Salinarimonas sp.: one gene and its partner. The protein of the gene in region 1 interacts with the protein of each later gene in a pairwise test. Links are inferred from orthologs where the notes say so. Each region holds a gene or a part of one and is shown on either strand. Other genes may lie near its edges.

The links. Proteins that work in one complex are often made in the same cells at the same time.
Region 2: the proteins of ligA (region 1) and leuS interact in binary tests that used the Escherichia coli proteins (3 or more experiments, as listed by UniProt). The link is inferred for Salinarimonas sp. from one-to-one orthologs.

The regions. Positions count from the first base shown.
Region 1 is NZ_CP157794.1:1,544,917-1,548,319, forward strand. What follows is about bases 96-3,035. They hold ligA (NAD-dependent DNA ligase LigA), read left to right. Parts: upstream 96-464; coding sequence 465-2,606; downstream 2,607-3,035. Other genes in these bases: ABL310_RS07225 (GNAT family N-acetyltransferase), read left to right, coding at 96-318; ABL310_RS07235 (HpcH/HpaI aldolase/citrate lyase family protein), read right to left, coding at 2,823-3,035. Also shown: more of ABL310_RS07225, read left to right, coding at 1-95; more of ABL310_RS07235, read right to left, coding at 3,036-3,403. UniProt on the Escherichia coli protein: DNA ligase that catalyzes the formation of phosphodiester linkages between 5'-phosphoryl and 3'-hydroxyl groups in double-stranded DNA using NAD as a coenzyme and as the energy source for the reaction.
Region 2 is NZ_CP157794.1:5,220,918-5,224,550, forward strand. The notes cover bases 235-3,404. They hold leuS (leucine--tRNA ligase), read left to right. Parts: upstream 235-558; coding sequence 559-3,204; downstream 3,205-3,404. Other genes in these bases: ABL310_RS24295 (YggS family pyridoxal phosphate-dependent enzyme), read right to left, coding at 235-396; lptE (LPS assembly lipoprotein LptE), read left to right, coding at 3,191-3,404. Outside these bases: more of ABL310_RS24295, read right to left, coding at 1-234; more of lptE, read left to right, coding at 3,405-3,633.

The DNA of each region.
Region 1 (3,403 bases):
GCGCCGGAGGAGCCGCCGCGCCCGCGGCTGCCCTACGCCACGCCCGCCCGCGACCCGATTCCCGTCGCGATCCTGCGCCGGCTCGCCGTCGACGCGCCCTGGCAGGGCAGGGGGCTCGGCGCCGACCTGCTGATGGACGCCCTCCAGCGCATCGTCGCCACCGGCGCCGAGCTCGGCGTCCGCGCCGTCCTCGCCCGCGCCGTGGAGGACCGCGCCCGCGCCTTCTACGCCGCCTTCGGCTTCGCCGCCTTCTCCGACGACGCCGAGACCATGCTGCTCCCGGTGGAGACGGCGGAGGGCGCGCTCAGGGCAGGGTAGGGCGGGGCGCCCTCCCCGCGGGGGAGAAAGTCGGACGAAGGCCGGCGGGTGGAGAGGGCGCGGTCCTGCGCACCGCCGCCCCCCCTTCCGTTCGCGACCGCGCGCGCTAAAGTCCCGGGCGTCGTCACCCGCCCGAGTCACCCCGCATGGCCCGCACCTCGTATGCCGATCTCGCCCCCTCGGCTCTCACCGCACGTCAGGCCAAGGCCGAGCACAGGCGGCTCGCGGAGGAGATCGCCGGGCACGACGTGCGCTATCACCAGGAGGACGCGCCCACCGTCTCCGACGCCGAGTACGACGCCCTGCGCCGCCGGCTCGGCGAGATCGAGCAGCGTTTTCCGGAGCTGATCGCCCAGGGCGAGCTCGGCGTCTCCGAGCGGGTCGGCGCGAAGCCGGCGGAGAAGTTCGCCAAGGTGCGCCACCGCGTGCCGATGCTCTCCCTCGACAACGCCTTCGACGACGAGGAGGTGGCGGATTTCGTCGCCCGGGTGAAGCGCTTCCTCGCCCTCGCCGAGACGCCCGTCTTCACCGCCGAGCCGAAGATCGACGGCCTTTCGCTCTCGCTGCGCTACGAGGACGGGCGGCTCGTCACCGCCGCCACCCGCGGCGACGGGACGGAGGGCGAAGACGTCACCGCCAACGCCCGCACGGTCGACGACATCCCCGCCGAGATTCCCGAGCCGGGCGCCGTCGAGGTGCGCGGGGAGGTCTATCTCTCCCACGCCGATTTCGCCGCCATCAACGAACGCCAGGTCGCCGCCGGCAAGCCGCTCTTCGCCAATCCGCGCAACGCCGCCGCCGGCTCGCTGCGCCAGCTCGACGCGCGCATCACCGCCGAGCGGCCGCTGAAGTTCTTCGCCTACGCCTGGGGCGCCATGAGCCCGCCGGCGCCCACGCAATTCGAGGCGGTGAAGCGCTTCGAGTCCTGGGGTTTCCGGACCAATCCCCTGATGGCGCGCTGCGCCACCCTCGATGAGATGCTCGCCCATTACCGCCGCATCCAGCAGGACCGCGCCGATCTCGGCTACGACATCGACGGCGTCGTCTACAAGGTCGACGACCTCGGCCTGCAGGAGCGGCTGGGCTTCGTCTCCCGGGCCCCGCGCTGGGCGCTCGCCCACAAGTTCCCGCCGCAGGAGGCCTTCACGGTGGTGGAGGCGATCGAGATCAATGTCGGCCGCACCGGCTCGCTCAACCCCATCGCGAAGCTGCGGCCCGTGACGGTCGGCGGCGTCGTGGTCTCGAACGCGACGCTCCACAACGAGGACTACATCAAGGGCATCGGCGGCGGCGGCGAGACCATCCGCGAGGGCCGGGACATCCGCGTCGGCGACACCGTGATCGTCTACCGCGCCGGCGACGTCATCCCCAAGGTGATGGACGTCGTCATCGACAAGCGCCCGCCCGACGCCGCGCCCTACATCTTCCCCACCACCTGCCCCGCCTGCGGCAGCCACGCCGTGCGCGAGCTCAACCCGCGCACCGGCCGGGAGGACGCGGCGCGCCGCTGCACCGGCGGGCTGATCTGCCCGGCCCAGGCCGTGGAGCGGCTCAAGCACTTCGTTTCGCGCACCGCCATGGACATCGAGGGATTGGGCGCAGAGCGGGTCGAGGACTTCTACCGCGACGGGCTCGTCACCCGCCCACAGGACATTTTCACGTTGGAGCGCCGCAACGCCCAGAGCCTCACTCGGCTCGAGAGCCGCGAGGGCTGGGGCCCGCAATCCGCCCGCAACCTCTTCGCCGCCATCGATGCGCGCCGCACGGTCGACCTCGCCCGCTTCGTCTTCGCGCTCGGCATCCCCCATGTCGGCGAGACCGGGGGCAAGCTGCTCGCCCGCCATTTCGGCACGTTCGAGACCCTGCGCGAGACCGCCAAGCGCGCCGCCGGCGGCGACGAGGGCGCCTACCGGGAATTCATCGACATCGACGGCATCGGCGCCGTCGTCACCGACGCGCTGGTGGAGTTCTTCCGCGAGGGCCACAACGAGGAGATGCTCGACGAGCTCCTCGCCGAGGTGACGCCCCAGCCGCTCGCGGAGAGCATCGACACCGACAGCCCCGTCGCCGGCAAGACCGTGGTCTTCACCGGCACCCTCGAGCAGATGACCCGCGACGAGGCCAAGGCCATGGCCGAGCGCCTCGGCGCCAAGGTCGCCGGCTCCGTCTCCGCCAAGACCGACCTCGTCGTCGCCGGGCCGGGCGCGGGGTCGAAGCTGAAGAAGGCGCAGGACCTGGGCGTGCAGGTGACGGACGAGGACGGCTGGTTCGCGCTGGTCGGGCGGTAGAGCGCTCCTCGTGTCATCCCCGGCCGGAGCGCGCTTGCGCGCGGAGGGGAAGGGGACCCAGCAGATCTGTCGCGCCGCAGGCGCTCCTTCCGGCGGCGACCAGCCGCCTGGTCGGCGGCAATAGAGCGCCTTCGGCGCGCTTTTCGCGCTCACGTCCCCTTCCCCTGCGCGCCTGCGGCGCTCCGGCCGGGGACGACGACCACACCCCCCAATCACTCACCCCACCGCGTCCGCCGCCCACCCCTCCTCCGTCACCCCGTACAACGCCGCCCGCGCCAGCACGCGGCGCGCCCAGGCCCGGTGCACGGAGGGCTCGCACATCGCGCCCTCGTGCTGGAAAACGGCCTTCGCCTCCTCGGCCAGCACGGCCTCGGCGCTCGCCACCTCCGGCGCGCTCACCGCGAAGGCGGCATGGATCGTCGCCACCTGGATCGGGTGGATCGCCGTCTTGCCGACGAGCCCGTGGGCGACGTCCCGCGCCGTCTCGCGCGCCAGCGTCGCGGGGTCGCGCACGACGTCGTAGACCGGTGCGGTGAGCGCGAAGCCCGCCGGGATCATCAGCCCGACGAGCTGCGCCACCACCGCCCCGAGCGGCCCCTCGTAGAGCGTCTCGCCGGGGATGCGCCGCAGCCCCAGGCAGGCGAGGAGGTCGTTGCCGCCGATGCGCAGCGCGAGCACCCGCCCGCGCCCCTCCGCCAGGAGCTCGTCGCGGAAATCGCGCATGGCGAGCGGGTCGAACGCCTCCGCCGTCTCCAGCGTCGGCATCAGCATCAGGCGGCTATCGCCCAGCGCCGCGA
Region 2 (3,633 bases), 3.7 Mb from region 1 along the record:
GCGGGCGCGCGCGATCTCCTTGGCCAGCGCCTTGGCGAGCGAGGCCCGGTCGAGGCTCTCGATCACGTCGAAGAGCGCCACCGCCTCGCGGGCCTTGTTCGACTGCAAGGGGCCGATGAGGTGGAGCTCGACGTCCGGGTGGGCCTCGCGCAAGGCGGGCCACTTGCCCTTCGTCTCCTGCACGTAGTTCTCGCCGAAGACGCGATGGCCGGCGTCCAGCACCGAGCGGATGGCGTCGGCGCCGTAGGTCTTGGAGACGGCGACGAGCGTCACCGTCGCCGGGTCGCGCCCGGAATCCCGCGCGGCGCGGGCGATCCCGGCCTCCACGGCGCGCAGCCGCGCCACGGTCTCGGCCCCGGCGCGCGCCTGCGCCTGCGCGAACTCCGCCGCATCCATCGTCATCCGTCCTCTCGAAACGTTGCGGCGCCCCCCGGCGATGTTGACCGGCGGGCCCATTCATGCCCAATTGCCTGCGCGCCGCCGGGGATCCCCGGCCGGTCGCGATGGCGCGCGCCATCCTGCCATATCTCCCACACGAGTCGCCAGATCGAGCCCGCAATGAAGGCCGAGCGTTACAATCCGAAAGAATCCGAGCCGAAATGGCAGGCGGAATGGTCGCGCGCCGACGTGTTCCGCGCCCGCAACGACGATCCCGGAGCCGAACCTCGCCCCCGCTACTACGTGCTCGAGATGTTTCCCTACCCGTCCGGGCGCATCCATATCGGCCATGTGCGGAACTACGCCATGGGCGACGTGGTGGCGCGCTACAAGCGCGCGCGGGGCTTCAACGTGCTTCACCCGATGGGCTGGGACGCCTTCGGCATGCCGGCCGAGAACGCGGCGATGGAGAACAAGGTCCACCCGAAGGAGTGGACCTACAAGAACATCGCCACCATGCGCGACCAGCTCAAGTCCATGGGCCTGTCGCTCGACTGGTCGCGCGAGATCGCGACCTGCGACCCGTCCTACTACAAGCACCAGCAGGCCATGTTCCTCGATTTTCTCGAGGCGGGCCTCGTCGACCGCAAGACGGCGAAGGTGAACTGGGACCCCGTCGACCAGACCGTGCTCGCCAACGAGCAGGTGATCGACGGCCGCGGCTGGCGCTCCGGCGCGCTCGTCGAGCAGCGCGAGCTCACCCAGTGGTTCCTGCGGATCACCGACTATTCCGAGGACCTGCTCCAGGCCATCGATGGGCTCGACCGCTGGCCGGAGAAGGTGCGCCTGATGCAGCGCAACTGGATCGGCCGCTCGGAAGGCCTGATGGTGCGCTTCCCGCTCGATACGGCGACGGCGCCCCAAGGTCTCCTGGATCACGCGTCCGAGCTCGAGATCTTCACCACGCGCCCGGACACGCTGTTCGGCGCGAAGTTCATGGCGCTCGCCCCCGACCATCCGCTGGCCAAGGCGGCGGCGGCGCGCGATCCCGGCCTCGCGGCCTTCGCCGAGGAATGCCGCCGCATCGGCACCTCGGCGGAAGCGATCGAGACGGCCGAGAAGATCGGCTACGACACCGGCATCCGCGCGGTGCATCCGTTCGACCCGTCCTGGACGCTTCCGGTCTACGTGGCGAACTTCATCCTGATGGAATACGGCACCGGCGCGATCTTCGGCTGCCCGGGCCACGACCAGCGCGACCTCGACTTCGCCAACAAGTACGGGCTCGGCGCCACCGCGGTCGTCTGCCCGCCCGACGTCGAGCCGTCGTCCTTCACGATCGCGGACGAGGCCTATGTCGGCGACGGCCGGCTGATCAACTCGCGCTTCCTCGACGGGCTCTCCGTGCCGGAGGCGAAGGAGGAGGTCGCGCGCCGGCTCGAGAGCGAGACCCGCGACGGACGCCCGGTGGCGACGCGCAAGGTGAACTTCCGCCTGCGCGACTGGGGCATCTCGCGCCAGCGCTATTGGGGCTGCCCGATCCCGATCATCCACTGCGAGAGCTGCGGCACGGTGCCGGCGCCCCGCGAGAGCCTGCCCGTCGAGCTGCCGGAGGACATCGCCTTCGACAAGCCGGGCAACCCGCTCGACCGGCACCCCACCTGGCGCGACGTGCCCTGCCCGAAATGCGGCGCTGCGGCCCGCCGCGAGACGGACACGATGGACACGTTCGTCGATTCGTCCTGGTACTTCGCCCGGTTCACGGCCCCGCACGAGACGGATCGCCCCACCGACCCGGCCCAGGCGGATTCCTGGCTCCCGGTCGACCAGTATATCGGCGGCATCGAGCACGCGATCCTGCACCTGCTCTATTCGCGCTTCTTCACGCGGGCCATGCGGAAGGTGGGTCACCTGAACCTGGACGAGCCCTTCCGCGGCCTGTTCACCCAGGGCATGGTGGTGCACGAGACCTACAAGGACCAGGCGGGCAAGTGGGTTCTGCCCATCGACGTGCGCCTCGAGACCGCCGAGGGCGAGCGCCGGGCGTTCCACGTGAAGACCGGCGAGCCGGTCACGATCGGCTCCATCGAGAAGATGTCGAAGTCGAAGAAGAACGTGGTCGACCCCGAGCACATCCTCGACAGCGTCGGCGCCGACGCCGCGCGCTGGTTCGTCCTCTCCGACTCGCCGCCCGAGCGCGACGTGATCTGGACGGAGGAGGGCGTCCAGGGCGCCGCGCGCTTCGTCCAGCGCGTCTGGCGGCTCGTGAAGGAGACGCCGCTCGATTCGCCGGGCGCGCCGCGTCCCGCGGATTTCGGCGACGACGCGCTCGCGCTGCGCAAGGCGACGCACCGCACCCTCGCGGCGGTGGAGGAGGCGGTCGAGGCGCTGCGCTTCAACGTCGCCGTGGCCAAGATCTACGAGCTCGCCAACGCGATCTCGGCGGCCGCGCCGAAGGGCGGCGACACGCCGGCGCCGGATCTCGGCTTTTCGCTGCGCGAGGCGCTCGGCGTCCTCGTCCAGCTGATCGCGCCGATGATGCCGCACCTCGCCGAGGAAAGCTGGTCCGCGCTCGGTCGCGAGGGGCTCGTCGCCGAGGCGCCCTGGCCGGCGCTGGAGCGCGATCTCCTCGTCGAGGACACGATCGTGCTGCCGGTGCAGGTCAACGGAAAGAAGCGCGCCGACGTTACCGTCCCGCGCGACGCCGACAACGCCGCCATCGAGGCGGCTGCGCTGGCGATCGAGAACGTGCAGCGCGCCATCGAGGGGCGCCCCGTGCGCAAGGTCATCGTCGTCCCGCAGAGGATCGTCAATGTCGTCGCCTGATGATCGCGCCCCGACCCGCCGCCTGGTTCTCGCGGGCATCGCAGGTCTCGCCGCGCTGCCGCTCGGCGGCTGCCTGAGGCCGCTCTACGCGCCCACCGCGTCGGGCGTCGGGCTCGAGGACGCGCTGCGCGCCGTCCAGGTCGAGCCGGTGACGGTCGCGCCGACCGGGGAGGTGCTGTCGCATCATCTGCGCCAGGAGCTCGTCTTCGCGCTCGACGGGACCGGCCGGGCCACGACGGAAGGGCCGAAAGCCTACAGGCTCGAGACGAACGTGGTGGTCTCCACGCGGACACCGATCGTCGACGCCACCACGCTGCGCGCGAGCGTCGCCACGCTCACCGGGACGGCGCGCTATCGCCTCGCCACGCTCGACGGCGCCACGGAGATCGACCGCGGCTCGGTCCAGGGCGCGGTCACCTACGAACGGCT